DNA from 2 places in the Heyndrickxia faecalis genome. Region 2 is predicted to be linked to the other one. Evidence: a T-box and tRNA genes for the amino acid it is inferred to sense, from the RefSeq annotation. Region 2 holds a T-box; the other holds one or more tRNA genes.
What was found. The T-box of region 2 lies ahead of serS (serine--tRNA ligase). A T-box ahead of a tRNA ligase gene usually reads a tRNA of that ligase, here a tRNA-Ser.
Positions count from the first base shown of each region.

Region 1 (14,809 bases), 740 kb from region 2:
ACAATCATTTACCATTCCAATGCGATCCACTGCTGTAATAATTGATTTAAGATTTTTTCTCTTCTTTTTTTAAATCATCTTTTAAGCACTCCATATCTTTTATGTACCTTTGGATTGTTTCTTCTATTGCGTCTTTTATTACTCGGGGATATCCCTTTTCATCTTCTAGTTTTTGTTCCTTCTTTAGCTCATCTATATCTTTAGTAAGCAAAGATATAGCCTTCTTCTTCTCATCTCTACTCATGAATTCATAGATTTTTCTCATAAAAAATACCTCCCCAATAAATTATTTCCAAATTTTTATTATAATACGTTTTGATAAGGAGGAGGCTTTTGTTATACGCAGCTTGCAGATGTCGAGCAGGAAACAAACGGCCTGCTGTCTTACACCCGCAAGCCGAAAACCACCCCGGAAACTATCAGGAAAATCCTTGAAAAATGGCTGGATGAAAACGTACGGGCTTACCCGTACATCATAGAACGTAAGCGAGCCATGGAGCGGCAACAGTGCAATATCAGCAGTTGCCGCTTTTTAGCGACAGCGACAAAGCGGGACGAAAAAAAGCGGCGGCGCTTTGCTGCTTTGCGCCCCCCCTTTTTTCCCGGCTGCTTAGACCATCGGGTGCTTTTTGATTTTACACGCGCGCGCCGAGCTGCATAAGGACGGCATCATCCATCGGTGGGTTGTGGAGCCCGGCGCGGACATCACGGTAATAGCGCTGCAGCGGGCTTTTTTCGGACAGGCTTCTGGCACCTACGATTCGCATCGCTAAATCAACTGCTTCTATCGCATGATTCGTAACCGCCATTTTCGCCGCCCCAAGTTCCGGACCCATCTCTTTTCTTTGTTCTGCTCCGGCTTCATCCCACATTTTCGCAACTGAATACAGAAAATGCCGCGCCTGCATCAATTTCAGCTCGATTTCACCGAATTTCTGGCGGATAGCCGGCAGTTCCGCAAGCGGATGGTTCAGGCTGTTCGGCGTATACGATTTAGCAAAGCGGGCCGCTTCCCGTTTCGCTGCCTCGGCAATGCCTAAATAACAGGCAGGGATATGGAGCAGATAACCGGCCGGCTCTTTCTTTTTCGTCTGGATCTCCGCCAGGTTCGCAAGCGGGACTTTGACGTTTTCCAGCACAACATCATGGCTGCCGGTTGCCCTTAAAGCAATGCTGTCCCATGTTTCGACGACGGAAAGGCCAGCCGTCTCCCGCGGAACGACAAAACTGCCAACCGCTTCTTTTTTCGGAATCGTTGCGGTAATGATAAAAAAGTCGAGCACCGGAGACATGGTGGCAAATGTTTTTCTCCCGTTTAACACCCATTCGCCGTTCTTTTCCGTTGCCGTTGTTTCCGGCATGCCACCGCGCGTCGGGCTGCCCGTTTGCGCTTCGGTTGCGCAAGTGTTGATGAGGGCGGCCTTCCCTGCTGCCGCACGGCAAATGCGTTCAAACAATTGCCCGTTCCATGTTCTTGTTTCGGACAAATGCATTAAAATCCCCATATGCCACCCGATGGAAAGGGCAGTCGACCCGTCCGCAACCGCGATGGCCTCTTGCAGGCGGACAAGCTCATACAGCGAAATGCCGCCCCCACCGTAGTTTTGCGGCACAGTCAGCTTTGTATAGCCTGTTTCTTTTAAATCTTGAATATTTTCAAAAGCAAACCGTCCTTCCAAGTCATTGGCAGCCGCCCTTTCGGAAAACGGGCCGGCAAGCGTTTGAATTAGGTCCAGTTTTTCCTCCAGCGTTGAGGCTTTTAAAAAATCCATATCCTTTCCTCCCCCGGAAACATCTTTTCTCTTATTTTACCGGAAACATGCCGGAAAAACATTACAACACTTTTTTTAAATTTCCTCTTGCAATCCGGATTTTATTATAATATAATTTACATTGTCCTGATTGATTCCATGCTGGTGTAGCACAGTTGGTAGTGCACTTCACTCGTAATGAAGGGGTCGGAGGTTCGAGTCCTCTCACCAGCATCTTTCTTTTTTCCATATGGAGAAGTACCCAAGCGGCTGAAGGGGACGCACTCGAAATGCGTTAGGGCGGGTGACCGTCGCGTGGGTTCAAATCCCACCTTCTCCGCCATACATAGTGCATATAAAAATTCCGGAGAACTCCGGAATTTTTTTGCGTTTATGAACCACATGGCAATTCATGCTCCCAATCCCCGTAAACCGGATTCGGGAATACGATAAATTTGCGGCCAAATGCATGGCGGAAACGGTCTGCTTCCAGGCTGCGCGCCTTGTTTCCTTTTCCGTCAAATGTCTTAAAAAAGTCACCCAGATTATCACCGAACAAGGCAATGATTTCATAATTCTTTTCAACGGTTTGTCGGCGTGCTTCTTTGCTGCTTGTTCCTATTTGCAACAGCACATGGGAACGGACGGCCTGCGGGATCCCTTCTTTTTTCAAGTTGCGAAGGGTGGCATCCATATATTTTTCGTCCCGGTTTGAAATGTAATAAATATCGATTCCTTTTTTGTCGGCATATTTTAAAAAGGAAAGCGCCCCCGGGAGCGGTTTTGCTTTTGCTTTTTTCACCCATGCTCCCCAGCCGCTGCCAAACGAAATGCCTTTTTCTACCATATAAGATAAGTACGGCCCGTTATCCAGCACCGTTTCATCGAGATCCAGCACGATGGCCCGCTTCTTTTTTACCTTGGTTTTCAGGCTCTCCTCAATACGCTGTTTTCCGATATTGTATCCTTGATAATAGAGCGCTTTTGCTTCCCCGGATGTCCGGTACCAGGCAACCCCCATTTTGGTCTGTTCCGCTTTTTGCTTTGCCGTGCAGCCAGAATGCGCAACCGTATTGATTGCTGCAGCTTCCCGGCTTTGTTTGCCATCTTTTGCGGAGCACCCCGCATTGCCGAGCACGAGCGCACAGACAATCAGCAAACCCGCAAAATAGTTCATGCTTGCCCCTTCTTTCTAAAATGCTTTTACGTTTAGTATAGAGGAACCCCGGAAATTGATACATGCTAAAATGGCATCTTTCACGGGGTTAGGCACTTCGAAGCGGTCTATCCTGATTTACGACGGGATTTTTATTCTTCCGCTGGCATGTATTTTTTGTGATATGGGCGTTTACGTACATTGTTTGTCGGAATTTCGCCCGCTTCCTTAACGTAGACCCCTTCTACGTTAAGGTACACCAGATTTTTCGCTCGCTTCCTTCACTTAGACGCATCCTACGTTAAGAAACAACGCGTTTTTTCCGCGCTTCCTTCACTTAGACCCGTTCTACGTTAAGAAACACCAGTTTTTGCGCCCGCTCCTTCACCTATACTCGTTTTATGCTCACTTTTCAAAAAAATAGTTGGCCTGTTTGCTCACTTACCATCTCTTTACCGTACTTTAGCTAAAAGGTTACCTGCTTCCTCCGCCTCGATCTAAAACCGTGCCAGCAAAAAAAGCAGCCCTTTCCCAATTTGGATAAGCGGCTGCTTTTTTCATTATCGCTTGGATGATTCTTTCTCCAGCTCCAAGTTTTCTTTCTTTTTGTCCGAAAATATTTTTTCCAAGGCTTCCGGCAAGGCGATCATGCCTGGCAGAAAGAATGGCAATAGGATAAAGCAAAGCACGACAAGGCCGGTAATGACGGCGATTGCCAATTCAGCCAGCAGCAGCATTCCTGAAGGCATCAGCGTGGCAAATGTGCCGCCTAAAATAACGACCGCGGAAATAATGACACCGCCTGTATGTCTCGAAGCGAGTATAATCGCTTCCCTCGGGTCAAGCTGCGGGTATTCCTTATAGCGCATCATCAGGAAAATGCTGTAATCTACACCAAGCGAGACGATGATGATAAAGGAAAAGAACGGCACAAACGAAGAAATGCCTTCATAGCCCAGCATGCCAAGAAAAATAGAGTTGATGACAAACATGGCTGTATAATAGGCACCGACAAGGGATGCCGTAATGAAAACCGGCGGCCAGAAAGACCGTATAACCAACAGAAGCACAAGCAGCACGCTGATGGTCACGATCACGGTTGATTTGGCAAGGTCCCTTGACAGAATATGGTTCATGTCGTTGGTCGTTGCACTCGTTCCGGCTGTCCCGCTGTCGGCTTTTGAAAGCACAGTTCCTTTCAGCCCGGTGACAACCGTTTTATTGATCTTATCAATGGTATCCAATGATTGATTTGAATAAGGATCGTTGCTCAACACGACAGTCAGTTTCGTCACTTTTCTGTCATCCGACATATACGTGTCCATTGCTTTTTTAAAATCTTTGTCGGCGAGCGCTTCTTTCGGAATATGGAATGTTTTTTCCGTTTTCAGCTGTGCCAGATAGTCATTTGTTTTGCCAAGGCCGTCTAAAATTTGCTTTAATCCGCGGTTAACATCCGACAACTTATCGCCGAACTGTTTAAAACCGCTAAGGCCGGAAGCGAGTTGCTGCTGGCCCGATTTCATCTGGCCCAGCCCCTTTGTCACATCGTTCATATTGGTTACTATTTTGCCGATGCCATCAGACGCCTGGCCAATCCCGCTTTCGGTTTTCTTGAGCCCGTCTGCCATTTGCGAAAGCCCGCCAGCCATCTTGGATAGATTGTCGTTCGCTGTCTTGAACCCGGCTGTCGTCTTGTCGTAATTGCTGTTCAGCGTGTTGATCCCTTCCGGCGTGATTTGCTTGAGGGATGATGAGAGCTGGTTTGTCATTTGCTTCAGCGCCAAATAGTTCCGGTCGCTCTGCACACTTGGCGTACTTTGCCCGAGCGCCGTCACGAGCGTCTGCATTTGCGCAATCGCACTTTTTACACCGAGCAGTGCTTGTGCAGCCTGCTGATAATTTTTGCCCATTTCAGCATAGCCGGCCTGCATTTTCCCGTAATTTGCTGACAATGTGCTGACCCCGCTGCTCATTTGGGAAAGATTTTTTTCAATGGTAGCGATGCCGTTTGCCAGTGTTTCCGGCTGGCCGGACCCATTGCCAATGCCGTTTTGAATTTTTTCGAGCCCGGTGGTGAGAGCGGCCATTCCATTTTCAAGTTTGGCGGTTCCATCTACCATGTCGTTCACTTTCGAAAAATCGGCGGATCCGAGTTTCTCCTGGGCTGTCTTTAATCCAGCATTGATTTGGTCAACCCCGTCCTGCGTTTGCGACAAGCCGTCCGTTACCGTAATCATCTGCTTGTCGATGTAAAAGTCCTCCATTTTCTTTCCTTCAGGCCGCGTAACCGAAGAAACTTTCCCGACACCGTCTATTTTTTTCAGCCTTTGTGTAATATTGTCAATGACAGCCATGGATGCGTTGTTATCCATTGCTTTTCCGTTCTCAATCACAACCTCCGCAGGCATGGACTGCCCTTTCCCGAAATGTTCAGCAACAAGGTTGATCGCTTTGGAAGAAGGATATTTATTGCCAAGTTCTCCAACCGTATCAAAATTCAGCTTCTCCTGGTGAAAGATCAATGCTGGGGCAATGATCAAAAGAATGAGTGTGACTGTAATAATCGGATGTTTTACGGCGATGAAAGAAGCTTTTCCCCAGTACCGGTTCGGCTTATGCCCGCTTGCATTTTTCGACGGCCAGAACAGCTTTGTACCAAGGACTTTCATGATGAAAGGAGTTAGGGTTAAAATTTCAAGCAAAAGGATCGTTACCCCGATCACCACAACGACACCTGACCGATATATCGGCGATTCGGAAAATATAAGCGCCAGAAATGCGATAAAAACGGTCACAATACTATAGGCGATCGTTTTTCCCGCCGTCCGGTATGTGCGGACAATCGCTTCATCAATCGGGTTCCCGTGGGACAACTCTTCCCTGAACCGGTTAAAAAGCAGGATATTATAATCGGTTCCAATTCCAAATAAAATCAGCACAAGCAGCATCTGCGTCAAGCTTGTCACCGGAAATCCGGCTTTGTCGATAAGCTGGGCGGCAATCCCCATTGAACACAAATAGGAAAAAGCGACAGCCGCCAACGAGACGAGCGGGGTCACAACGGAGCGGAACACAATCACCAGCACAACGAGAATAAAAATGACCGTTAATGCTGCGCTCCGCTCCACACCGGCTTGGGAGGCCTTCAAATAGTCATTGTTAATAAAATCTTCCCCGCTCAAATAATAATCGACAGGCGAATGTTTCAGCCTGGCATCAAACTGTTTTTGGATGTCATCGATTTCTTTCCCTTTTTTATCCAGCTTGAAGCTGACCATAAGCGTGGTGCCGTCTTTTGATAAAAGGGAACTTTTGGCTTCCGGCGTATGGATCGGGTCAATCACATTGGAAATGCCGAGTTCGGATTTGCTTTCTCTAATTTTGTCTAAACAATCACCGATTTTTTCCATTTCGGCCTTTGAAATTTTATTTTTAATGAAGGAAAAATTCTGATGAGCGCCAAACCATTCATTGTATGATAGCTTACAGCAGGCAATATTTCGTTATACTTCAGGACGATTATTTTTGCAGGCAACAGAATAGCCTTTTTCCGTTCACTTTATATAGTAAAAACTGGGACGGGCACCAGCCTGTGTTTCCATAATTGGACCTGCGACGATTTCCCCGCAGATTCGCGACCGGTAAGACCGGATTTAAAACTTCCCCAGCCTGTTTTGTGTTTTCAGATACGGTTGTCCTTATTTTGTCCCGGCAAGCTGCGGCGAAGAGACCGGTGCACTTTATTAAGAAATGTTTCCAGTGACACGGTGTCATTTTTTCATTGACATCTTAACACGGTGTCATATATAATCTTCTTATTGTTTCTTTTATGACACGGTGTCATTTTCAGGATAGTTGCCCGTGCCGTAATTTTTCAAGATAGGAGAATATGCTGCCATGCCGAAGCCAACTTTTTTCCGATTGCCGAAAGAAAAACAGGATACTTTGATTCAAGCTGCAAAAAAGGAATTTTCAAGAGCGCCGCTGCACGAATCCTCTGTCGCAAACATTGTAAAGGAGGCTTGCATTCCAAGAGGCAGCTTTTACCAATACTTTGAAGATAAGGAAGATTTGTTTTACTATTTGCTGCGTTTGCTCTCACGAAAAAGCAAAGAACAGTTTATTTCCACTCTCCAAAAAAAGGGCGGGGATTTATTTGCGGCTTTTACCGAGGTCTTTCAATTTGCCATTCAAGACATCCGAAACCAGGAAAATGCCAATTTTTTCAAAAATGCTTTTTCCAATATGAATTATAAAACTGAAAATACTTTGGCAGAAAATTTTTTTGAAGAGGATCTGAAAAAGCAGGATTTGGCTTTGCTCCGGTCCGTCAACACAAAAAAACTGAACATCAATGACGAACGGGAACTGCAGGATATGATCACGATTTTGGAGGCCGTCACCTTTCATAATCTTGTGCAAGCATTTGCCGGGGAATTAACGGCCGAAGAAGCACTCGATCATTATCTTGCCCAAATGGAACTGCTTAAAAAAGGATTGTACAGGGAACCTTCTCCGGCATTTTCAGGCAAGGAATAAAAACAACTTACAAAAAGGGGAAAAAGATAATATGAATCCAGCAATACAACATAAAAAGCCGCCCTATCTCATGATCGGGGTTCTTTTTATCGGCGCTTTCGTTTCATTTCTCAATAACTCGCTGCTCAATGTAGCACTGCCTTCCATCATGGCAGATTTACACATCAAAGATTATTCCACCATTCAGTGGCTCGCAACAGGTTATATGCTAGTCAGCGGCGTGCTGGTTCCTGCATCTGCTTTTCTGCTGACCCGCTTTACAAACCGGCAGTTGTTTATTACGGCCATGTTGATCTTCACGTTAGGGACTGCGCTGGCAGCATTTGCCCCGAACTTCGGGCTGTTGCTGACAGGAAGGATGATCCAGGCTGCAGGATCTTCTGTCATGGGGCCATTGCTCATGAATATTATGCTGGTTAGTTTTCCGATTGAAAAACGTGGAACAGCCATGGGAGTCTTTGGCCTTGTCATGATTACAGCCCCGGCAATCGGCCCGACGTTATCCGGCTACATTGTCGAATACTTTGACTGGCGCTTTCTGTTTGAAATGATTTTGCCACTAGCCGTTATCAGTCTCGTTTTGGGGATCTGGAAAGCGGAAAACGTCATGGAGCAAAATAAAAAAGCAACGCTTGATTATCTCTCGGTCGTCTTGTCTTCCATCGGGTTTGGTGGTTTGCTTTACGGATTCAGTTCTGCAAGTTCGGACGGCTGGACAGATCCGGTGGTTTTAACGGCACTGATTGCCGGCAGTGTGGCTTTAATCGCCTTCGTTATTCGGCAGTTTATGATGGATGAACCATTATTGGATTTGCGCGTGTATAAATATCCGATGTTTGCCCTTGCCTCTGTCATTGCCATTGTAAATGCGGCAGCCATGTTTTCCGGCATGATTTTAACACCTGCCTATGTGCAAAACGTACGGGGCATCTCTCCGCTTGACTCCGGCTTAATGATGCTGCCGGGCGCAATTGTCATGGGGATTATGTCGCCGATCACCGGAAAGCTGTTTGATCAATTCGGCCCCCGCGTGCTGGCTGTCACGGGGCTTTCCATCACAGCTGTTTCCACCTATATGCTGGCGAATTTGCAAATTGACTCGAGCTACACCTATATTATTCTGGTTTACACGCTCCGGATGTTCGGGATGTCGATGGTGATGATGCCGATTATGACGAACGGCTTGAATCAATTGCCTTCCCGGCTGAACCCGCACGGAACGGCGGTTAATAATACGGCACAGCAAGTTTCCGGGTCAATCGGAACAGCCGTTTTTGTCACGATCATGAATGCTGTCACAAAATCGAAAGCGGAAGACCTGATGTCCGGGATCAATCCGCTTCACTTTACAGCAGCTGATAAAGCCGCCTTAGGACAAAAAGCGTTGCTGGCCGGCATCCAATATTCTTTCTACGTCGCGCTCGCGATTAATATTGTCGTATTGATCATGTCCCTTTTTGTGAAACGGGCAGATACATTTAAACCAGGCGCCAAAAAGGAAAACAGAAAGAAAACCATGCAAACAAAACCGGCTTCAGATTAACAGCTGGAAAATGGGCACCGCCTTTTTAAAAGAGGCGGTGCTTTTTGCGGTGCTTAAGATTTTATACTTGAATCCTCACTATCCAGTGGCAGCACATTTGTTTTTTTAGGATGCAAAAGGAAATACGAGCCGACCACGAGAACGGCAATAAGCAAAGTCAGCAATACTTGCGAGCGCAATGAGTCGATAAAGATCATCGCGACTAAAACCGCAACAATGCCCAAAATGGTGACATAAGTTAAATACGGATACAGCCACATTTTCACCTTCAAGGCATCCGGATTCGTTTTTTCCACCGTCCGGCGCATGCGCAAATGGGAAAAGGCAATAACAAGGTAAACCAATAAAGCGATCCCGCCTGAACTATTTACTAAAAACAAGAATACTTTATCCGGGGAAATATAATTAAAAATAACCCCGACATAAGCGAAAACCGTCCCGCACAAAACGGCATAAACCGGTACCCCGTTTTTATTTAACTTCAGAAAAATTTTCGGGGCATCGCCGGCTTTTGCCATCCCGTACAGCATCCGTGAATTTGTATATAAACCAGAATTCAAACAGGAAAGTACGGCGGTCAGCACAATGAAATTCATAATCTGAGCCGCTGCTGGAATGCCGACATGTTCAAGAACGGCGACGAACGGGCTCTTTAAAATATTCGCCGAGTTCCACGGAAGCAAGGTGGCTACAATCGCAATCGAACCGACATAAAAGATCAGAATCCGCCAAATGACACTGTTGGTAGCCGTTCTGACTGCCCTTTCCGGTTCGGAGGATTCCCCCGCCGCCACCGCCACAATTTCGGTCCCCATAAAAGAAAAGATGACAACCGTAATGCCCAATAAGACGCTACCAAAGCCATTTGGCATAAAACCGCCATTCCCTGTTAAGTTGGAAAGTCCTGGGGATTGGACGCCCGGAACGATGCCGAAAATAACGGAGAGGCCGAGCAGCAGGAATAAAACAATGGTGGCCACTTTAATGATTGAAAACCAATATTCGAATTCACCGTACGATTTAACGGAATATACATTTGTGAGCGTTAATAAAACGGTTAATATTAAACTTAAAAGCCACGATGGCATTTCCGGGAACCAGTATTGAATATTCGCTGCCCCCGCAGTTGCTTCAATCGCAATGACAATGACCCAAAAGAACCAGTACAGCCAGCCAATCGTGTATCCTGCCCAAGGGCCAATGGCTTCACGCGCATAGGTGGAAAACGAACCGCTTGTCGGGTTCACCGATGCCATTTCCCCCAGCATTCTCATAACAAAAATGACAAGTAAACCTGCCAAAGCATACGAAATGACTGCACCCGGGCCGGCCGAATGGATGACGGCGCCGCTTCCCATGAACAAGCCGGCGCCAATGACTCCTCCGATCGAAATCATCGTAATATGGCGAATTTTCAAGTCCTTCTTCAGTTGCTGATTCTCCAAACCCTCTCTCTCCTTTGAAGCGCATTTTCTAACAAGAAACGTTTTTACAATTGGGAGATGCTTTCTTTTAAAACTTGCACGATCGTGCGAAAGTCATCATCGGTTATGCTTAACGGCGGGGAAAGCTGCAATACATTGTTAAATCCAGCAACAGTATCACCGTTCTTGCCAATTAACAGGCCTTTTTCTTTGCAGGTGCTTATCACTTTATTCAGTTTTTCGACTGCAGCCGGTTCCTTTGTTTGTTTATTTTCCACCAGCTCAATGCCAATCAGCAATCCTTTTCCGCGGACATCCCCTACATTTGGATGATCCTTCAGGCTTATTAGCGCTTCTAGCAGCCGTTCACCCAGTATGCGGGAACGTTCAAACAACGCTTCATTTTCCATTAATTCCAAATTCTTTAAAGCCAGTGCACAGGCTGCAGGATTTCCTCCGAATGTGTTGACGTGGCGGAAACGGTCATAATCTTCACTGCCCGCATACGCCTCGTAAATTTCCCTTTTGACAGCAGTCGCTGATAGCGGGAGATAACCGCTCGTAATCCCTTTTGCCATTGTAATGATGTCCGGCTTCACGCCGTAGTGCATAAAACCAAATGCCTTTCCGGTCCGTCCGAATCCGCAGATCACTTCATCACAAATCAGAAGGGCACCGTGCTTTTCGCAAATCTCTTTCACCTTCGCCATATAACCATCAGGCGGCAGTAAAATCCCTCCGCCAGTAATGATCGGTTCCATAATAACACCGGCAATCGTTTCACTTAGCTCCCACGTCATTACACGGTCGATTTCCTTGGCACTTTCAAGCGTTTCCACGTCATCCGGATGCCGGTACGTGTCAGGAGGTGCAACATGAAGAAATCCCTGTCCAAGCGGTTCATACTTATACTTTCTTTGTGCCTGGCCTGTTGCCGCAAGCGCCCCCATCGTATTGCCGTGATACGCGCGATAACGGGAAATAAACTTGTACCGGTCCAGGTCCCCTCTTTGCCGGTGGTATTGGCGGGCAATTTTAAAAGCCGTCTCATTGGCTTCCGAACCGCTGTTAGAGAAGAAAATGACGTAATCCCCGCCAAGCCATTCGTTTAATTTTTCGGCCAGCTGAATGGCAGGCACGTGGCTTTGGGATAACGGATAGTACGGCATCTCAAGAAGCTGCTTGTATGCCGCTTCCGCCAATTCTTTCCGGCCGTAACCGGTATTCACACACCATAACCCGGCCATCCCGTCCAAATAGCGGTTACCCTCAATGTCCGTTACCCAAGCACCTTCCGCTTTTGTGATAATCAAATTGGGCTGCCCGGGACTTGCGGCTCCCCTCATGGCATGCCATAAATATTTTTCATCTGTTTCCTGTAACGTTTTTGTTTGCAAATGCATTCATCCTCCCATCCCCTTGATTAAGTTACACGCTGTCGTCTTTTTTGCGCGTAAAAACAGTGTGCATCCTTCCCCCCATTTCCCGGCCAAAAGCAGCTCAATGGCAATATTCCGACTGCCTTGCTGCTGGCGGGTATGGGCTTCCGTTCTTTTGACGGTGCCATGTTCGCCCTGGCATGGCATTCATCCTGAAAAATGTACTGGATGACTTTCATTCTTCTCTGCGAAACGGGCGCCTCCCCACTGCCACCCATATCGATTTTTCGCCATCTGCCATGCCATACCCCTGTTCGAAGTCATTTTTGTAAGCGGATTCAGTGAAGGGTTTGACAAATGATTCACCTATTCACATTACATTCCGACAGAGAACCATCCTCCAACCATAAAACTGAAGAAACCAGTAGCCAGAATTTTGGATATAAAAGGGGTCCCCATGCCCGGAAAATCACAACGGTTGGCTAAACAACACTATGCGCATATTATAGAATGAATTTTTTCTCTTTTCAATACCTTTTTTCTGACCACAGGCAGAAAAGATTTTATTGCAGCCGTGTCTGATCAAGATTGTAACCTATGATCGGGAAGATAACCACATAGAAAAGAGAAAACAGTTAACAGTTCGGAAAAAAATTAATTTTCCTTGGATTTTATGGAGGCGATTTCGAAAGGATGCTATAATAAAATTGCTCAAAGCTTGATCTGGGCATAGCATGAATGATGAATGGAGGTGTACGGCTTGAAAAGCTTCTTTTTATCTAAAACGTTTATTATTACTTATTTGATTGTCTTAGTTGCATTTGCATCACAAATAATGTCTCCAGCTATAAATGTTAATTATATTGCCTTGATCTTTGTATCTTTTGTGATCGCTGCAGTAATCACATTTATAATAAAAGCATCCATCAAATTAATAGATGTAATCACGAAAAAAACATCTTAAAAAAGCTCCTATATAAATGAACAAAATATCGCGGCTCCGTTGCCTGCTGAATAAAGTAGGCCTCATGCAAATTGCTGCTCGTGCTTGATGAAAAACTTAAGTTCATTTTATATAATAAGGGCTTTTTCTTAACACCGTTGTTTTCATTTTAAACATTCGCATGAGTAGGCACCATCAGCAACTCGGCTTTCTACATTAAAAGAAAGCTCTTTTCGCGGCTACAAGAAGAGCTTTCTTTCATTTTTAAGCCAATTGCTTTTCCTTTTTAAGTGATTTGAAGAGTCCACAGCATTTTAGCAGTACATCCGTTCATACGGATCCATTCATCCGCTTTAGTCTTTTAAAATGGCAGCCATGGATGTCCGGACCATTTCCACTTATCTCATCTCTAAAATTCCCCAAACCAATTGGTTATTTATTTCCAGCAGGATTTGCATTTTTCTTTTTGAACGCGGTTAGAATAAGCATAATGGCAAGAACAGCAAAAATTCCTGTCGTTATCAGTACAGCGCCTCCTAATCCCCCTAAACCTCCTAAGAAAAGGCCGACAACACCATAGTCTGTGTCAGAGAATGTAGAATTTTCGAAGCCAAGATTGCCTAATACCGGCATCAGCGCAATCGGCATGAAACTAATAACGATTCCATGGATGAATGAACCGAGTATCGCACCTCTGCGCCCGCCTGTTGCATTGCCAAATACCCCTGCTGTTGCACCACAGAAAAAGTGGGGAACGACGCCTGGCAAAACGATTATCGTGTGGAAGGCAATCATCAGAAACATGCTCACGATTCCGCCGATAAAGCTTGAGAAAAAGCCGACCAAAACAGCATTTGGGGCATATGGAAAAACAATTGGACAGTCAAGTGCCGGTTTAGAGTTTGGAACTAATTTTTCAGAAATCCCTTTAAACGCCGGAATGATTTCGCCTAAGATCAAACGGACACCCGAAAGGATGACAAACACACCTGCAGCAAAAGTACCTGCCATTTGGATGGCATAAATAATAAAGTTTGTTCCATCGCTTAGTTTTGCTTCAATATATCCTTTGCCAGTAAAAATAGCTAGAATTATATAAATAACTCCCATCGTAAGCGTTATGGCAACCGTTGAATCACGCAAGAAGGAAAGGCCTTTTGGGACTTTAAGATCTTCTGTTGAATGGTTTTGATTTCCGAAAAATTTACCAATAACAGCTGAAATCATGTATCCAAAATTACCGGTATGTCCAAGTGCAACTTCATCTGTACCAGTAACATTTTTCATGAATGGCTGCATGATAGCCGGTGACAAGGCATTTGCCATTCCGAGAATCAATCCGCCTAAAAGGATTAAGGGTACGGATGTAAAACCGGATACCGTCATAATGACCGCAATCATACAGGACATATATAAAGTCGCATGCCCTGTTAAATAGATATATTTAAATCTCGTAAATCGTGCAATGAAAATATTGACAATCATGCCAACCAGCATAATCAATGCTGTCGGTGTACCATATTTTGTGAGGGCAAGGGCTACAATCGCCTCATTATTTGGGACAACACCCTGAACGGAAAAAGCATGTTTAAACATTTCCCCAAATGGTGTTAAAGAATTCTGTACAATACCCGCACCCCCTGTTAAAACCAGGAATCCTACAAACGTCTTTATACCGCCCAGCAATATGTTACTGATCGATTTCTTTTGAAGGATTAAACCGATAACGGCAATTAAAGCAACAAGAAGTGCCGGCGTACTGGCAATACCAATTAATACATTTAAAAAATCTTTCATGATCTCGTCACCTCAATTTGTCTGAATGAAAAAATAATGCTTTGTTCATTCATCTTTGGTTAGATCTGGATAAAAACGCATCCATGCACGAATTTTTTGCTTATCCATGAATTATTCAGGCAAACGACCGGATTCTTGCAAAAATTGAACCACTTTTTCTTTCAATTCATTTTTATCAATAATACTTTTTAATACTGTTACTTTCTCGGCTCCAAGTTTTTCAGTTGCCTCAGCTAAATCCTGGCCGACAAAGAAATGGTCTGCAGAATCCGGG
Region 1 is NZ_CP158453.1:2,795,637-2,810,445, forward strand. Features, by position in the region: gene ABR335_RS13600 (hypothetical protein) at 47-265, opposite strand; gene ABR335_RS13605 (acyl-CoA dehydrogenase family protein) at 636-1,772, opposite strand; tRNA gene ABR335_RS13610 (tRNA-Thr) at 1,913-1,985, shown strand; tRNA gene ABR335_RS13615 (tRNA-Ser) at 2,004-2,094, shown strand; gene ABR335_RS13620 (5'-nucleotidase, lipoprotein e(P4) family) at 2,143-2,928, opposite strand; gene ABR335_RS13625 (MMPL family transporter) at 3,468-6,320, opposite strand; gene ABR335_RS13630 (TetR/AcrR family transcriptional regulator) at 6,808-7,449, shown strand; gene ABR335_RS13635 (DHA2 family efflux MFS transporter permease subunit) at 7,481-8,992, shown strand; gene gabP (GABA permease) at 9,046-10,437, opposite strand; gene ABR335_RS13645 (aspartate aminotransferase family protein) at 10,482-11,819, opposite strand; gene ABR335_RS13650 (PTS ascorbate transporter subunit IIC) at 13,171-14,535, opposite strand; gene ABR335_RS13655 (PTS sugar transporter subunit IIB) at 14,647-14,809, opposite strand, start outside.
Region 1: it has a tRNA-Ser gene. The T-box ahead of serS (serine--tRNA ligase) is inferred to sense a tRNA for this amino acid. The anticodon was not compared.

Region 2 (14,809 bases):
AGGCCTAAGCGCATATTTAGATAGGTCTAGCTGAAGCTGAACGAATCGGATTTTGGCAATTTATCCGATTCTCCCAGCAAGCCCGGCTTTAATGGTTGCCACCACCTGCAAAAAGGGGGTGATTTTGTCCTCTTCTCACCGTTGAAACGGCTTTCGAGCGCAAAGATCGGCAAATTCTTTAGAATCCATGCCAATTCTGAGAATCTCGCTTATTCAGCTAGATAGGATTTGCTGAACGAATCCGATTCTGAGTTTGTCTGCAAGTTCTGTCTCAAAATATAGAAGATCCTTTTGCGGAAATGGAAGATTTTATCTTCTCCATACGTTGAATCGAGTTTCGAGTGCAAGCATCTCCCTGGATCTGTTGTAAAATCCTTGCATTTTAATGGTTGTCAAAGCTGTCAGCAGCTTGCCAAATCTAGAATTTTTACCGATTTAGCAACCTCTAGATATAGCCGTGTTTTCGAGTGAAATCCTGCGCACCTAAAAAATGCGGAAGCTTCCGGGAAACATGTTTCAAAAAATCCCCGGCTTTTCATGTAAAAAGCCGGGGATTTTTTTATTCCGGTTTGATGATATCGGTACGCATGTACGGGCGGAGCACTTCAGGCACCACCACACTGCCGTCAGCCTGCTGGTAATTTTCAAGGATGGCTGCGACGGTACGCCCGATGGCAAGCCCGGATCCGTTCAGTGTATGGACATGTTCCGGTTTCGCATTGGGTTCCCTGCGGAAGCGGATGTTCGCACGCCTTGCCTGGAAGGCTTCGAAGTTGCTGCACGAAGAAATCTCGCGGTATACGTGCTGGCTTGGCATCCATACTTCAATATCATATTTTTTCGCTGCCGTAAACCCGAGGTCCGCCGTGCACATGCTCATCACATGATAAGGTAGGCCCAGAAGCTGCAGCACTTTTTCCGCATGGCCGGTCAGTTTTTCGAGTTCATTATAGGAATCTTCCGGTTTGACAAATTTCACAAGTTCCACTTTGTTAAACTGGTGCTGGCGGATCAGCCCGCGTGTATCACGCCCGGCAGAACCCGCTTCCGAACGAAAACAGGCACTGAACGCCACATAATTGATCGGCAGGTCGTCACCGTTTAAAATTTCATCACGGTGATAATTTGTCACCGGCACTTCGGCAGTCGGAATCAGAAAATAGTCTTTTTCATTGACAAGAAAAGCGTCTTCTTCAAATTTCGGCAGCTGCCCCGTTCCTGTCATGCTGGCGCGGTTCACCATATACGGCGGCAATACCTCTTCATAGCCGTGTTCTTCGACGTGCAGATCAAGCATAAAATTATAAAGCGCACGTTCAAGGCGGGCGCCGAGCCCTTTGTAAAAGACGAACCGGCTGCCGGTCACTTTGGCTGCCCTTTCAAAATCAAGGATGCCGAGGTCAGTGGCAATATCCCAATGCGGTTTCGGTTCAAATCCAAATGCCGGCACTTCACCCCATTTCCGGATTTCGACATTGTCCTCTTCGCTATCTCCCACCGGCACACTTTCATGCGGAATGTTCGGGATAGAAAGCATCAGCATTTCAAGTTCTGATTCGACTTGTTTCAACTCGGCATCCAGTGCTTTAATTTTTTCACCGACGCCGCGCATTTCCTCGATCAGCTTTGTTGCATCTTTCTTTTCGCGTTTCAGTGCCGCAACTTGCTGCGTGACTTCATTCCGTCTGTTTTTCAACGCTTCGCTTTCCATGATCAGTTCGCGCCGTCTTTGGTCCAGCCCGCTGAACTTCTCAAAATCGGTCAAATCTTCTCCGCGGTGCTGCATTCGTTCTTTGACTTCATCAAAATGCGCACGCAAAAATTTGATGTCCAACATGCTATCCTTCTCCTTTTATCGAAATTCAAATAAAAAACTCCCGCCCCGAAAACAGGGACGAGAGTGAACCCGCGTTGCCACCCAAATTGAAAACAAGAGTTTTCCGCTTTGTAAGGATAACGGGTTTTTATCCCGTGGATGCCTACTCGCCCGGCTTTCAGCAACCCGCTCAAGGATGGATTCACAGAAGCTTTCCGCCGGTTTCCACCACCCACCGGCTCTCTTTAGGAAAAGCGTTCTGCTACTGGTTCCTGTCATTGCTTTTTCAGTCTTCACGTACACCTTAATGTACTACAATTTTATCCGTTTTGCAACAGACTATACCGGAATCCGTGCCATACTTAAAAAATATTCGGTCATACGCAGGTCATCCGTTAACTCCGGATGGAAGGAGCAGCCGAGCAAATTTCCTTGGCGAACCGCAACAATCCGCCCGCGGCACTCGGCCAGCACTTCAACATGATCTGAAACGGAGACGATATGGGGCGCGCGAATAAAAACAGCTGGAAAATCTTCCGCGATGCCGTTCACACGGATGGTTTCTTCAAAACTTTCCCGCTGGCGGCCGAAAGAATTGCGCGCCACCGTAATATCCATTGCCCCGATATGTGCATCTTCCTGGCCTTCAATATGCTTTGCAAGCAGGATCAGCCCTGCGCATGTGCCAAAGACTGGCTTGCTTTCGGCAAACTGTCTCAGTTCCGCCATAAAACCGTAGCGGTCAATGAGCCGCCGCATTGCCGTGCTTTCTCCGCCCGGCAGGATGAGCCCGCCGATTTCGTCCAACTGCTCTTTTTTCTTAATGACAACACCTTCCGCACCGCAGGCTTCCACTGCGCGGATATGTTCCTCCACAGCCCCCTGGAGGCCGAGTACACCAATTTTTTTCATGCTGATTCTCCTTACCAGCCGCGCTCCTGCATTCTTGCTTCAGCCGGCAATGTTGAAATTTCCAAGCCTTTCATTGCTGTTCCAAGGTCTTTCGACAATTCGGCAATCAGTTTGTAATCTTGGTAATGGGTCGTTGCTTCAACAATCGCTTTCGCAAATTTCGCCGGGTTTTCTGATTTGAAAATCCCCGATCCGACAAAAACGCCGTCCGCACCGAGCTGCATCATCAACGCCGCATCCGCCGGCGTTGCAACACCGCCTGCAGCAAAGTTCACAACCGGCAGCCGGCCTTCTTTTTTAATTTGCAACAGCACTTCATACGGGGCACCGAGCTGTTTAGCTTCCGTCATCAGTTCATCTTCGTTCATGTTGACCACTTTGCGGACCTGCGCATTCACTTTCCGCATATGCCTTACCGCTTCAACGATATTCCCGGTTCCCGGCTCGCCTTTTGTCCTGAGCATCGAGGCGCCTTCCCCGATTCTTCGAGCCGCTTCCCCCAAATCACGGCAGCCGCACACAAACGGCACTGTGAATTCTTTTTTATTGATATGGAACTCATCGTCGGCCGGCGTTAAAACTTCGCTTTCGTCAATATAATCGACGCCCATCGCTTCGAGCACCCGCGCTTCAACAATATGGCCGATCCTTGCTTTTGCCATTACCGGAATGCTGACGGCGTTCATAACTTCTTCCACAATGGAAGGATCCGCCATACGGGCAACCCCTCCGGCTTTCCGGATATCAGACGGAACACGTTCCAATGCCATGACGGCAACAGCGCCTGCTTCTTCAGCGAGTTTTGCCTGCTCGGCATTGACCACGTCCATGATGACGCCGCCCTTTTGCATTTCCGCCATCCCGCGTTTCACTAGATCTGTTCCTGTTTTCATTTTTTGTACGCCCCTTTATAAAATTAAAAATTCTTATTATATGTATAATAATTTAAATTAACACCAAAAACGAATGCTTGTCAAGGTACTAATTTTTCCACGTTAAAGTGAAAAACAGGACAAGCGCCCTTGTCCTGTTTTACTTAAAATAATTTGCCGACTGTATGATCCCAAATGCCCCCGAAAAATCCGCCAATTCCGCGCATCATGCGCACAAACCAGTTGGCTTTTTCAATATCAGTTTTGGTGACCAAGGCGGTATGCGCTGTATTCGGGCCGTACAAATAGCCAAGTTCCTGCCCGTCTTTATGCCGGGCATACAATGTGCCAACCTTTGTCCCTTTTTTCACCGGAGCCTTGATTTGCTTCGAATCAAATTTCACAACAGGGGTATACATTTTGCCTTCACCGTTTTTCACAGCCACTTTAAGCGGCGCCTTCGTGACAACGGAAGCCTGTTTTTCTTTGCCGGACTTCACCGTTACCGTCTTTTTCACCTGATAGCCTTTCGGGTAAAGGGTTTTTTCCGTGAAATTACTAAAAGCATAGTCCATTAATTTGTTTGTGACATCAAACCGGGACTTGATGGTGCTGTTCCCGTTCGCATCCTCTGCATGAAGAACAACGGTAATGATGCGCATGCCGTTTTGCTTGGCCGTGCCTGTAAAGCAGTATCCCGCATTGTCGGTGTTCCCGGTTTTCAAGCCGTCAACGCCCTGCCGCCCGTAAACAAGGGACGGAAGCATCCAGTTCCAGTTCTGCATCGCAATTTCATCATCTGTCCCGGCCCGGAATTTCATTTTAGCTGTGCTCGTTGTTTGTAAAATCTCCGGATAGTCGTGGATCAAATGGTAGGCGATTTTTGCAACGGATTTTGCTGAGACAAGGTTTTCTTCCGTCCTGCCTGTTCCTTCCGGCTGCATGCCTTGCAAATCCTCATTGTTCAGCCCGGTTGCGTTCACAAATTTATAATCGGTGAGGCCGAATGCTTTCGCCTGTTTGTTCATCATGTTCAGATAGTTTTTTTCCGTTCCGCCGAGCGTTTCTGCAATCGCAATCGTTGCGCCATTTGCCGAATAGATCGCCATCGCTTGGAAGAGCTCTTTAACCGTGTACTTTTCGCCTTTTCTTAACGGCACGTTTGAAAGTGCCCTGTTTTGGGAAATGCGATACGCATAATCGCTGATTGTCACTTTCTGGTTCCACGAAACCTTTTTCTCATGAATGGCTTTAAGCAACAAGTACTCCGTCATCATTTTGCTCATGGAAGCAATGCCCAGTGCCTGATTGGCATTTTTTTCATACAAAATCTGTCCGTTATCCGCATCGACAATGATGGCTGCTTTTGCATGAATATCCAACTGATCCTGCGCATGGACTGTTTTCGGCACCTGCTGCACAACCCCTGCCGTTAGCAGCAGCGCCAGAAACGCAAACGCCATTTTTTGCAAGCTTTTTTTCACTTTCAACCCTCCATCAAGATATGTATACACTTTGCCTATTTTAACATAGTTCCGGTTGAAAAAGTAGATGCATAGTGTTTGCCGCATTTGTCAACTTTTTCCGAAAATGCAGGGCAGCCGGGGGTACTGAATGGCGGCGATTTTTCCGAGTCCGACAAGCCAGATATAGAGTTGCAAATCTATTAAATGGCAGAAAAAAATGGCAGGAAACCTATGCCTGCCATTTTTTCCCATTCAAAATCGATGTTAAGACAAAGAATAATTCGGAGCTTCTTTTGTAATCTGGATATCATGCGGATGGCTCTCCCGCAGGCCTGCCCCTGTCATGCGGATAAACTGCGCTTCTTCACGCAATGAAATCATATCTTTCGCGCCGCAATAACCCATGCCGGACCGGAGCCCGCCGATTAATTGGTAGATGACATCCTGAAGGCTCCCTTTAAACGGCACGCGTCCTTCGATTCCTTCTGGCACCAGTTTTTTCGCGCCTTCCTGGAAGTAACGATCCCTCGATCCGCTTTCCATTGCGCTGATGGACCCCATGCCGCGGTAAACTTTATATTGCCGCCCTTGATAGATTTCCATTTCGCCTGGGCTTTCCGAGGTCCCTGCAAGCAGGCTGCCGAGCATTACAGCATGTCCACCGGCAGCCAGCGCCTTTACAATATCGCCTGAGAATTTAATGCCACCGTCTGCAATAATCGCTTTTCCGTACTTCCTTGCTTCTGTCGCACAATCATAAACCGCTGTAATTTGCGGTACACCAACCCCGGCAACCACTCTTGTCGTACAGATGGAGCCCGGCCCGATACCGACTTTTACAATATCCGCGCCCGCGTCTATCAGCGCTTTCGTACCTTCTGCCGTCGCAACATTTCCGGCGATAATATTTAAGGAAGGGTAAGATTTGCGGATGTTTGCGACGGTTTCCAGCACCCCTTTTGAGTGGCCGTGCGCCGTATCGATAACAACCGCATCCACTCCCGCTTCAACGAGCAATTCCACCCGTTTCATTACGTCGCTTGTCACGCCGACTGCCGCACCAACAAGAAGGCGGCCCTGGTCATCTTTGGCTGCATTTGGGAACTCAATAACCTTTTCGATATCTTTAATCGTAATAAGCCCTTTTAATACGCCGTTCTCATCGACAAGCGGCAGCTTTTCAATTTTATGCCGGTGCAAAAGCTGTTCCGCCTCTTTCAACGTCGTACCGACAGGCGCCGTCACAAGATTCTCTTTCGTCATCACATCTGAAATCCGGGTGGAGTAATCTTCAATAAAACGCATGTCGCGGTTGGTCAAAATCCCGACCAGTTTCTGCTCGTCACGGTTATTCACGATCGGCACGCCGGAAATCCGGTATTTGCCCATTAAATGTTCCGCTGCAAACACCTGCTCATCAGGTGTTAAGAAAAACGGATTGGTGATAACGCCGTTTTCCGACCGTTTGACACGATCCACCTGCTCCGCCTGTTGTTCAATGCTCATGTTTTTGTGGATAATCCCGAGGCCGCCCTGCCTTGCCATGGCGATCGCCATTTCCGCTTCGGTTACCGTATCCATGCCGGCGCTGATGATCGGAATGTTCAACTTCAAGGTTTCCGTTAGGGCGACACTTGTATCGACATCTTTCGGCAGCACTTCCGACTCTGCCGGAATCAGTAATACATCATCAAACGTAAGACCTTCTTTTACGAACTTCGTTTCCCACATGCAAACCCCTCCTGGATTGATAAAAATATTATTTGTAGGTTATCAATTGGACATAATACTGTCAAGGTCTCCAAAACATATAATACTATTCAGTTAATTCGGAGGGCGAAATATTGTCTTTTATGGACCAATGGGATCACTTGATTTTATTTCAATCCGCAGAATATACGCAGCGCTATTTGAAAGCCCGCTATGAGGCTTCGGATTTTAGCCAAAGCGCCGCCAAAAGCTATGAGAACTGTTATGCTTTTATGTATTATCTCGAACACGGTGAAGCTTATTACCGCCAGGCTGTGCAGGCGCCCGTTTCGATTCAGCCTGTTTTGATTTTTTACGGCTTCATTCATTTATTAAAAGCCTGCCTGCTGTCATGCGACCCGCTATATCCTGAAACCACTTCCGTCCTTGCCCATGGGGTGACATCGCGAAAAAAGAAAAAACAAAACTACCGGTTTGGCGAAGACGAGGTTAAAATTCAAAAAACCGGTTTATGCGGCCATTTCGCCCATAAAATGTTCGGACTCGGCCCGCTCGAAGGCAATAAATACACCATGCAGAGCCTGCTTCGGCAAATCCCAGAACTTGAAACGGCCTTCCCCCGCCGGAAATATTTTTTGCCGGTAGAAGAAAAGAACGGGAAGTACCGGCTTCCTTTTGCGGTCCTTGATGGCTATCATATGACAGCGGGCAGGTTTTCACAATATTTGTCCGAAAAACTTCAGGACAGACTTTTGGAAATGGAAGCGGAAGAAGACGCCTTCTCGTTTTCCGCCCGCGGCTGTCTCCCTCCGCCATTCCGTTATCATTTCTTTACAAATCAAATTTACTTTCCGTATAAATTACAACCGGAAAACGACCTTCCCGATATATTGGTCCATTACCTGCTTTTGTATAATTTGAGCATGATTTCCCGCTACGAAACAGAATGGTGGGCAGAGCTGCTTAAAAACCGGGAAACAATTGACTTTCCGGCCATCCGCCTTTTTCTCCAGACAGCAATCGAAAAAGGCCCGTTCCTCTGCCTACAGTTTCTTAACGGCAGGCAGTAAAACAAGCTATGCAAATGTCAGGGTGAAACCGATGCTTATGGACAAGAGCAAAATGGAACGATTCACCGGCTATCTGTGCTTTTCGGCTGATTTCTGTCATCAAGAAGACCACGAAAGTTAAAAAATCCCTTTCTGTCGCTTCATATAATAACTTTAAGCAAAACGGCCCTGCATTCCGAAAAAAAGCAATGAGCCGAGTACATTAACACGCAAAAACCGCAGACAAATCGTCTGCGGTTTTGATTTGGCCCGGCAACGTCCTACTCTCGCAGGGGGAAACCCCCAACTACCATCGGCGCTGGAAAGCTTAACTTCCGTGTTCGGGATGGGAACGGGTGTGACCTTTCCGCCATCATCACCGGACCTGTATAATTTTTGGGATGTGTTCCCTGAAAACCGAATGGGAGAAAAAACTGTAAACGGAGAATAGCTTTGGTTTCTAACTTTGAGAATTGTCTAGCTCCAGCGCCTTTGGCAAGGCACCTCCGCTTTTCTATTGTCCAGCTCCGGTGCCTAGCCCCTCGAGGTCGAATAACCTGCCCGTCACGGAGCCAAAAGACGGCTCCATGCCGGTCAGAACATTCGCTTGTCGGGGCTAAACAAGGCACCTCCGCTTTTCTGTTGTCCAGCTCCAGCGCCTATCGGCTAGCGTATTTCTACGCTTTCTCCCTACGATAAGTCAACATCGGCTCGATACCTCGCCGTGTTTCCTTTATCTCAGTCGAAAGCTCCGAAATCCGTACGCCGATGACCAAGGCGCTTCCGCTTTTCGTGGTTAAGTCCTCGATCGATTAGTATCCGTCAGCTCCACGCGTCGCCGCGCTTCCACCCCGGACCTATCAACCTGATCATCTTTCAGGGATCTTACCAGTATAAACTGTGGGAAATCTCATCTTGAGGGGGGCTTCATGCTTAGATGCTTTCAGCACTTATCCCTTCCGCACATAGCTACCCAGCGATGCCTTTGGCAAGACAACTGGTACACCAGCGGTGCGTCCATCCCGGTCCTCTCGTACTAAGGACAGCTCCTCTCAAATTTCCTGCGCCCGCGACGGATAGGGACCGAACTGTCTCACGACGTTCTGAACCCAGCTCGCGTACCGCTTTAATGGGCGAACAGCCCAACCCTTGGGACCGACTACAGCCCCAGGATGCGATGAGCCGACATCGAGGTGCCAAACCTCCCCGTCGATGTGGACTCTTGGGGGAGATCAGCCTGTTATCCCCAGGGTAGCTTTTATCCGTTGAGCGATGGCCCTTCCATGCGGAACCACCGGATCACTAAGCCCGACTTTCGTCCCTGCTCGACTTGTAAGTCTCGCAGTCAAGCTCCCTTATGCCTTTACACTCTGCGAATGATTTCCAACCATTCTGAGGGAACCTTTGGGCGCCTCCGTTACCTTTTAGGAGGCGACCGCCCCAGTCAAACTGTCTGCCTGACACTGTCTCCCACCCCGATAAGGGGTGCGGGTTAGAATTTCAATACAGCCAGGGTAGTATCCCACCGATGCCTCCGCCGAAGCTGGCGCTCCGGTTTCCAAGGCTCCTACCTATCCTGTACAAGCTGTACCAAAATTCAATATCAGGCTGCAGTAAAGCTCCATGGGGTCTTTCCGTCCTGTCGCGGGTAACCTGCATCTTCACAGGTACTATAATTTCACCGAGTCTCTCGTTGAGACAGTGCCCAGATCGTTACACCTTTCGTGCGGGTCAGAACTTACCTGACAAGGAATTTCGCTACCTTAGGACCGTTATAGTTACGGCCGCCGTTTACTGGGGCTTCAGTTCAGAGCTTCGCCTGACGGCTAACCCCTCTCCTTAACCTTCCAGCACCGGGCAGGTGTCAGCCCCTATACTTCGCCTTGCGGCTTCGCAGAGACCTGTGTTTTTGCTAAACAGTCGCCTGGGCCTATTCACTGCGGCTTCCCGGGGCATACACCCCAAAAAGCACCCCTTCTCCCGAAGTTACGGGGTCATTTTGCCGAGTTCCTTAACGAGAGTTCTCTCGCTCACCTTAGGATTCTCTCCTCGCCTACCTGTGTCGGTTTGCGGTACGGGCGCCTTTCACCTCACTAGAGGCTTTTCTTGGCAGTGTGGAATCAGGAACTTCGGTACTCAAATTTCCCTCGCCATCACAGCTCCGCCTTGGCGCGAAGGATTTGCCTCCGCACCGGCCTAACTGCTTGGACGCGATCAACCAGTGTCGCGCTCGCCCTATCCTCCTGCGTCCCCCCATCGTTCAAACGGTGAAGAGGCGGTACAGGAATATCAACCTGTTGTCCATCGCCTACGCCTTTCGGCCTCGGCTTAGGCCCCGACTAACCCTGAGCGGACGAGCCTTCCTCAGGAAACCTTAGGCATTCGGTGGAAGGGATTCTCACCCTTCTTTCGCTACTCATACCGGCATTCTCACTTCTAAGCGCTCCACCGGTCCTTCCGGTCCGGCTTCAACGCCCTTAGAACGCTCTCCTACCACGGACACCATACGGTGTCCATCCGCAGCTTCGGTGATACGTTTAGCCCCGGTACATTTTCGGCGCAGCGTCACTCGACCAGTGAGCTATTACGCACTCTTTGAATGATGGCTGCTTCTAAGCCAACATCCTGGTTGTCTAAGCAACGCCACATCCTTTTCCACTTAACGTATACTTTGGGACCTTAGCTGGCGGTCTGGGCTGTTTCCCTTTCGACCATGGATCTTATCACTCACAGTCTGACTCCCAAGCATAAGTTTTTGGCATTCGGAGTTTGTCTGAATTCGGTAACCCGATGAGGGCCCCTCGTCCAAACAGTGCTCTACCTCCAAAACTCTTCGCTTGAGGCTAGCCCTAAAGCTATTTCGGAGAGAACCAGCTATCTCCAAGTTCGATTGGAATTTCTCCGCTACCCACACCTCATCCCCGCACTTTTCAACGTGCGTGGGTTCGGGCCTCCAGCAAGTGTTACCTTGCCTTCACCCTGGACATGGGTAGATCACCTGGTTTCGGGTCTGCGGCCCCATACTCTTTCGCCCTGTTCAGACTCGCTTTCGCTGCGGCTCCGCTTCTTCAGCTTAACCTTGCATGAGACCGTAACTCGCCGGTTCATTCTACAAAAGGCACGCCATCACCCGTTAACGGGCTCTGACTACTTGTAGGCACACGGTTTCAGGATCTCTTTCACTCCCCTCCCGGGGTGCTTTTCACCTTTCCCTCACGGTACTGGTTCACTATCGGTCACTAGGGAGTATTTAGCCTTGGGAGATGGTCCTCCCGGATTCCGGCGGGATTCCTCGTGTCCCGCCGTACTCAGGATCCACTCGGGAGAGAACGAAGTTTCAGTTACAGGGCTTTTACCTTCTCCGGCAGGCCTTTCCAGGTCGCTTCACTTACCCCGTTCTTTTGTAACTCCCATATGAGTGTCCTACAACCCCGGAAGGCAAGCCTTCCGGTTTGGGCTGTTTCCTGTTCGCTCGCCGCTACTTGGGAAATCGCAATTGCTTTCTCTTCCTCCGGGTACTGAGATGTTTCAGTTCCCCGGGTGTGCCCTTCCTGCCCTATGGATTCAGGCAGGAATCCTGTCCGATTAAAGACAGGGGGTTTCCCCATTCGGAAATCTCCGGATCAAAGCTTACGTACAGCTCCCCGGAGCATATCGGTGTTTGTACCGTCCTTCATCGGCTCCTAGTGCCAAGGCATTCACCGTGCGCCCTTTCTAACTTAACCATAAAAAGGTTTAAATCCAAAAATAAGCGATTCTCGGTTTACTTGGTTTGTTTCTCCTATCCGGTTTTCAAAGAACACATGTTGAAGGATTGAACCTTCAAAACTGAACAAAACGGAAACGCCAAACTTGATTTTGGAAAACGAAGTTTTCCTTTTCTGTCTAGCTCCGGGCGCTATCGGCTAGCGTATTTCTACGTCTTCTCCCTTCGATAAGTCAACATCGATTCGCCTTTAAGGCTCATCGTGTTTCCTTTATCTCAGTCGAAGACTACGAAATCCGTACGCCGATGAACGAGCGCCCTACGCTTTTCCCCTTAGAAAGGAGGTGATCCAGCCGCACCTTCCGATACGGCTACCTTGTTACGACTTCACCCCAATCATCTGTCCCACCTTCGGCGGCTGGCTCCGTAAAGGTTACCTCACCGACTTCGGGTGTTACAAACTCTCGTGGTGTGACGGGCGGTGTGTACAAGGCCCGGGAACGTATTCACCGCGGCATGCTGATCCGCGATTACTAGCGATTCCGGCTTCATGCAGGCGGGTTGCAGCCTGCAATCCGAACTGGGAATGGTTTTCTGGGATTGGCTTAACCTCGCGGTCTCGCAGCCCTTTGTACCATCCATTGTAGCACGTGTGTAGCCCAGGTCATAAGGGGCATGATGATTTGACGTCATCCCCACCTTCCTCCGGTTTGTCACCGGCAGTCACCTTAGAGTGCCCAACTCAATGCTGGCAACTAAGGTCAAGGGTTGCGCTCGTTGCGGGACTTAACCCAACATCTCACGACACGAGCTGACGACAACCATGCACCACCTGTCACTCTGTCCCCCGAAGGGGAAGGCCCTGTCTCCAGGGAGATCAGAGGATGTCAAGACCTGGTAAGGTTCTTCGCGTTGCTTCGAATTAAACCACATGCTCCACCGCTTGTGCGGGCCCCCGTCAATTCCTTTGAGTTTCAGCCTTGCGGCCGTACTCCCCAGGCGGAGTGCTTAATGCGTTAGCTGCAGCACTAAAGGGCGGAAACCCTCTAACACTTAGCACTCATCGTTTACGGCGTGGACTACCAGGGTATCTAATCCTGTTTGCTCCCCACGCTTTCGCGCCTCAGCGTCAGTTACAGACCAGAGAGCCGCCTTCGCCACTGGTGTTCCTCCACATCTCTACGCATTTCACCGCTACACGTGGAATTCCACTCTCCTCTTCTGCACTCAAGCCTCCCAGTTTCCAATGACCGCTTGCGGTTGAGCCGCAAGATTTCACATCAGACTTAAGAAGCCGCCTGCGCGCGCTTTACGCCCAATAATTCCGGACAACGCTTGCCACCTACGTATTACCGCGGCTGCTGGCACGTAGTTAGCCGTGGCTTTCTGGCCGGGTACCGTCAAGGCGCCGCCCTGTTCGAACGGCACTTGTTCTTCCCCGGCAACAGAGTTTTACGACCCGAAGGCCTTCTTCACTCACGCGGCGTTGCTCCGTCAGACTTTCGTCCATTGCGGAAGATTCCCTACTGCTGCCTCCCGTAGGAGTTTGGGCCGTGTCTCAGTCCCAATGTGGCCGATCACCCTCTCAGGTCGGCTACGCATCGTTGCCTTGGTGAGCCGTTACCCCACCAACAAGCTAATGCGCCGCGGGCCCATCTGTAAGTGACAGCCGAAGCCGTCTTTCCTTTTTCCTCCATGCGGAGGAAAAAACTATCCGGTATTAGCCCCGGTTTCCCGGCGTTATCCCGATCTTACAGGCAGGTTGCCCACGTGTTACTCACCCGTCCGCCGCTAACCTTTTAAAAGCAAGCTTTTAAAAGGTCCGCACGACTTGCATGTATTAGGCACGCCGCCAGCGTTCGTCCTGAGCCAGGATCAAACTCTCAGTAAAGATGTTTGATAAAAGCTCAAAAAGAATTTGACGTTTCGTTTTGTCCAGTTTTCAAGGAACAATCACAAACAGCAACTTTTAAAGTATAACACTTATTTATTTAGAAGTCAATACTTTTTTTGGTGGAGCCTAGCGGGATCGAACCGCTGACCTCCTGCGTGCAAAGCAGGCGCTCTCCCAGCTGAGCTAAGGCCCCGAATTTGAATGGTCGGGAAGACAGGATTCGAACCTGCGACCCCATGGTCCCAAACCATGTGCTCTACCAAGCTGAGCTACTTCCCGTATATAGCGCGCCCAAGAGGAGTCGAACCCCTAACCTTTTGATCCGTAGTCAAACGCTCTATCCAATTGAGCTATGGGCGCATATATCGAATGGTGCCGAGGACCGGAGTCGAACCGGTACGGTAGTCACCTACCGCAGGATTTTAAGTCCTGTGCGTCTGCCAATTCCGCCACCCCGGCAAGAGAAAAAAATGGAGCGGAAGACGGGATTCGAACCCGCGACCCCCACCTTGGCAAGGTGATGTTCTACCACTGAACTACTTCCGCAAAAATTCAGGTCAAAGAATTTCAGGCCGTCTTTGAACAGGCTGAAATTCTTATTTCCTGCTAAATATGATGAGCCATGCAGGATTCGAACCTGCGACCCTCTGATTAAAAGTCAGATGCTCTACCAACTGAGCTAATGGCTCATATTTATGGTGGAGGATGACGGGATCGAACCGCCGACCCTCTGCTTGTAAGGCAGACGCTCTCCCAGCTGAGCTAATCCTCCGTATTATGGCCCGGCAACGTCCTACTCTCGCAGGGGGAAACCCCCAACTACCATCGGCGCTGGAAAGCTTAACTTCCGTGTTCGGGATGGGAACGGGTGTGACCTTTCCGCCATTATCACCGGACCTGTATAATTTTGGGATGTGTTCCCTGAAAACCGGATGGGAGAAAAAACTGTAAACGGAGAACGCGTTTCTAACTTTGAGAATTGTCTAGCTCCAGCGCCTATCGGCTAGCGTATTTCTGCGCTTTCTCCCTACGATAAGTCAACATCGGCTCGCCTTTAGGGGCTCGCCGTGTTTCCTTTATCTCAGTCGAAAGCTCCGAAATCCGTACGCCGATGAGCGAGGCGCTTCCGCTTTTCTATTGTCCAGCTCCGGTGCCTAGCCCCTCGAGGTCGAATAACCTGCCCGTCACGGAGCCAAAAGACGGCTCCATGCCGGTCAGAACATTCGCTTGTCGGGGCTAAACAAGGCACCTCCGCTTTTCTATTTGGTTAAGTCCTCGATCGATTAGTATCCGTCAGCTCCACGCGTCGCCGCGCTTCCACCCCGGACCTATCAACCTGATCATCTTTCAGGGATCTTACCAGTATAAACTGTGGGAAATCTCA
Region 2 is NZ_CP158453.1:13,992-28,800, forward strand. Features, by position in the region: gene serS (serine--tRNA ligase) at 560-1,837, opposite strand; T-box leader at 1,888-2,104, opposite strand; gene pdxT (pyridoxal 5'-phosphate synthase glutaminase subunit PdxT) at 2,156-2,728, opposite strand; gene pdxS (pyridoxal 5'-phosphate synthase lyase subunit PdxS) at 2,740-3,621, opposite strand; gene ABR335_RS00095 (serine hydrolase) at 3,765-5,084, opposite strand; gene guaB (IMP dehydrogenase) at 5,331-6,797, opposite strand; gene ABR335_RS00105 (YaaC family protein) at 6,920-7,846, shown strand; rRNA gene rrf (5S ribosomal RNA) at 8,094-8,209, opposite strand; rRNA gene ABR335_RS00115 (23S ribosomal RNA) at 8,618-11,550, opposite strand; rRNA gene ABR335_RS00120 (16S ribosomal RNA) at 11,869-13,422, opposite strand; tRNA gene ABR335_RS00125 (tRNA-Ala) at 13,543-13,618, opposite strand; tRNA gene ABR335_RS00130 (tRNA-Pro) at 13,628-13,704, opposite strand; tRNA gene ABR335_RS00135 (tRNA-Arg) at 13,712-13,785, opposite strand; tRNA gene ABR335_RS00140 (tRNA-Leu) at 13,796-13,884, opposite strand; tRNA gene ABR335_RS00145 (tRNA-Gly) at 13,897-13,971, opposite strand; tRNA gene ABR335_RS00150 (tRNA-Lys) at 14,042-14,114, opposite strand; tRNA gene ABR335_RS00155 (tRNA-Val) at 14,122-14,197, opposite strand; rRNA gene rrf (5S ribosomal RNA) at 14,206-14,321, opposite strand; rRNA gene ABR335_RS00165 (23S ribosomal RNA) at 14,689-14,809, opposite strand, start outside.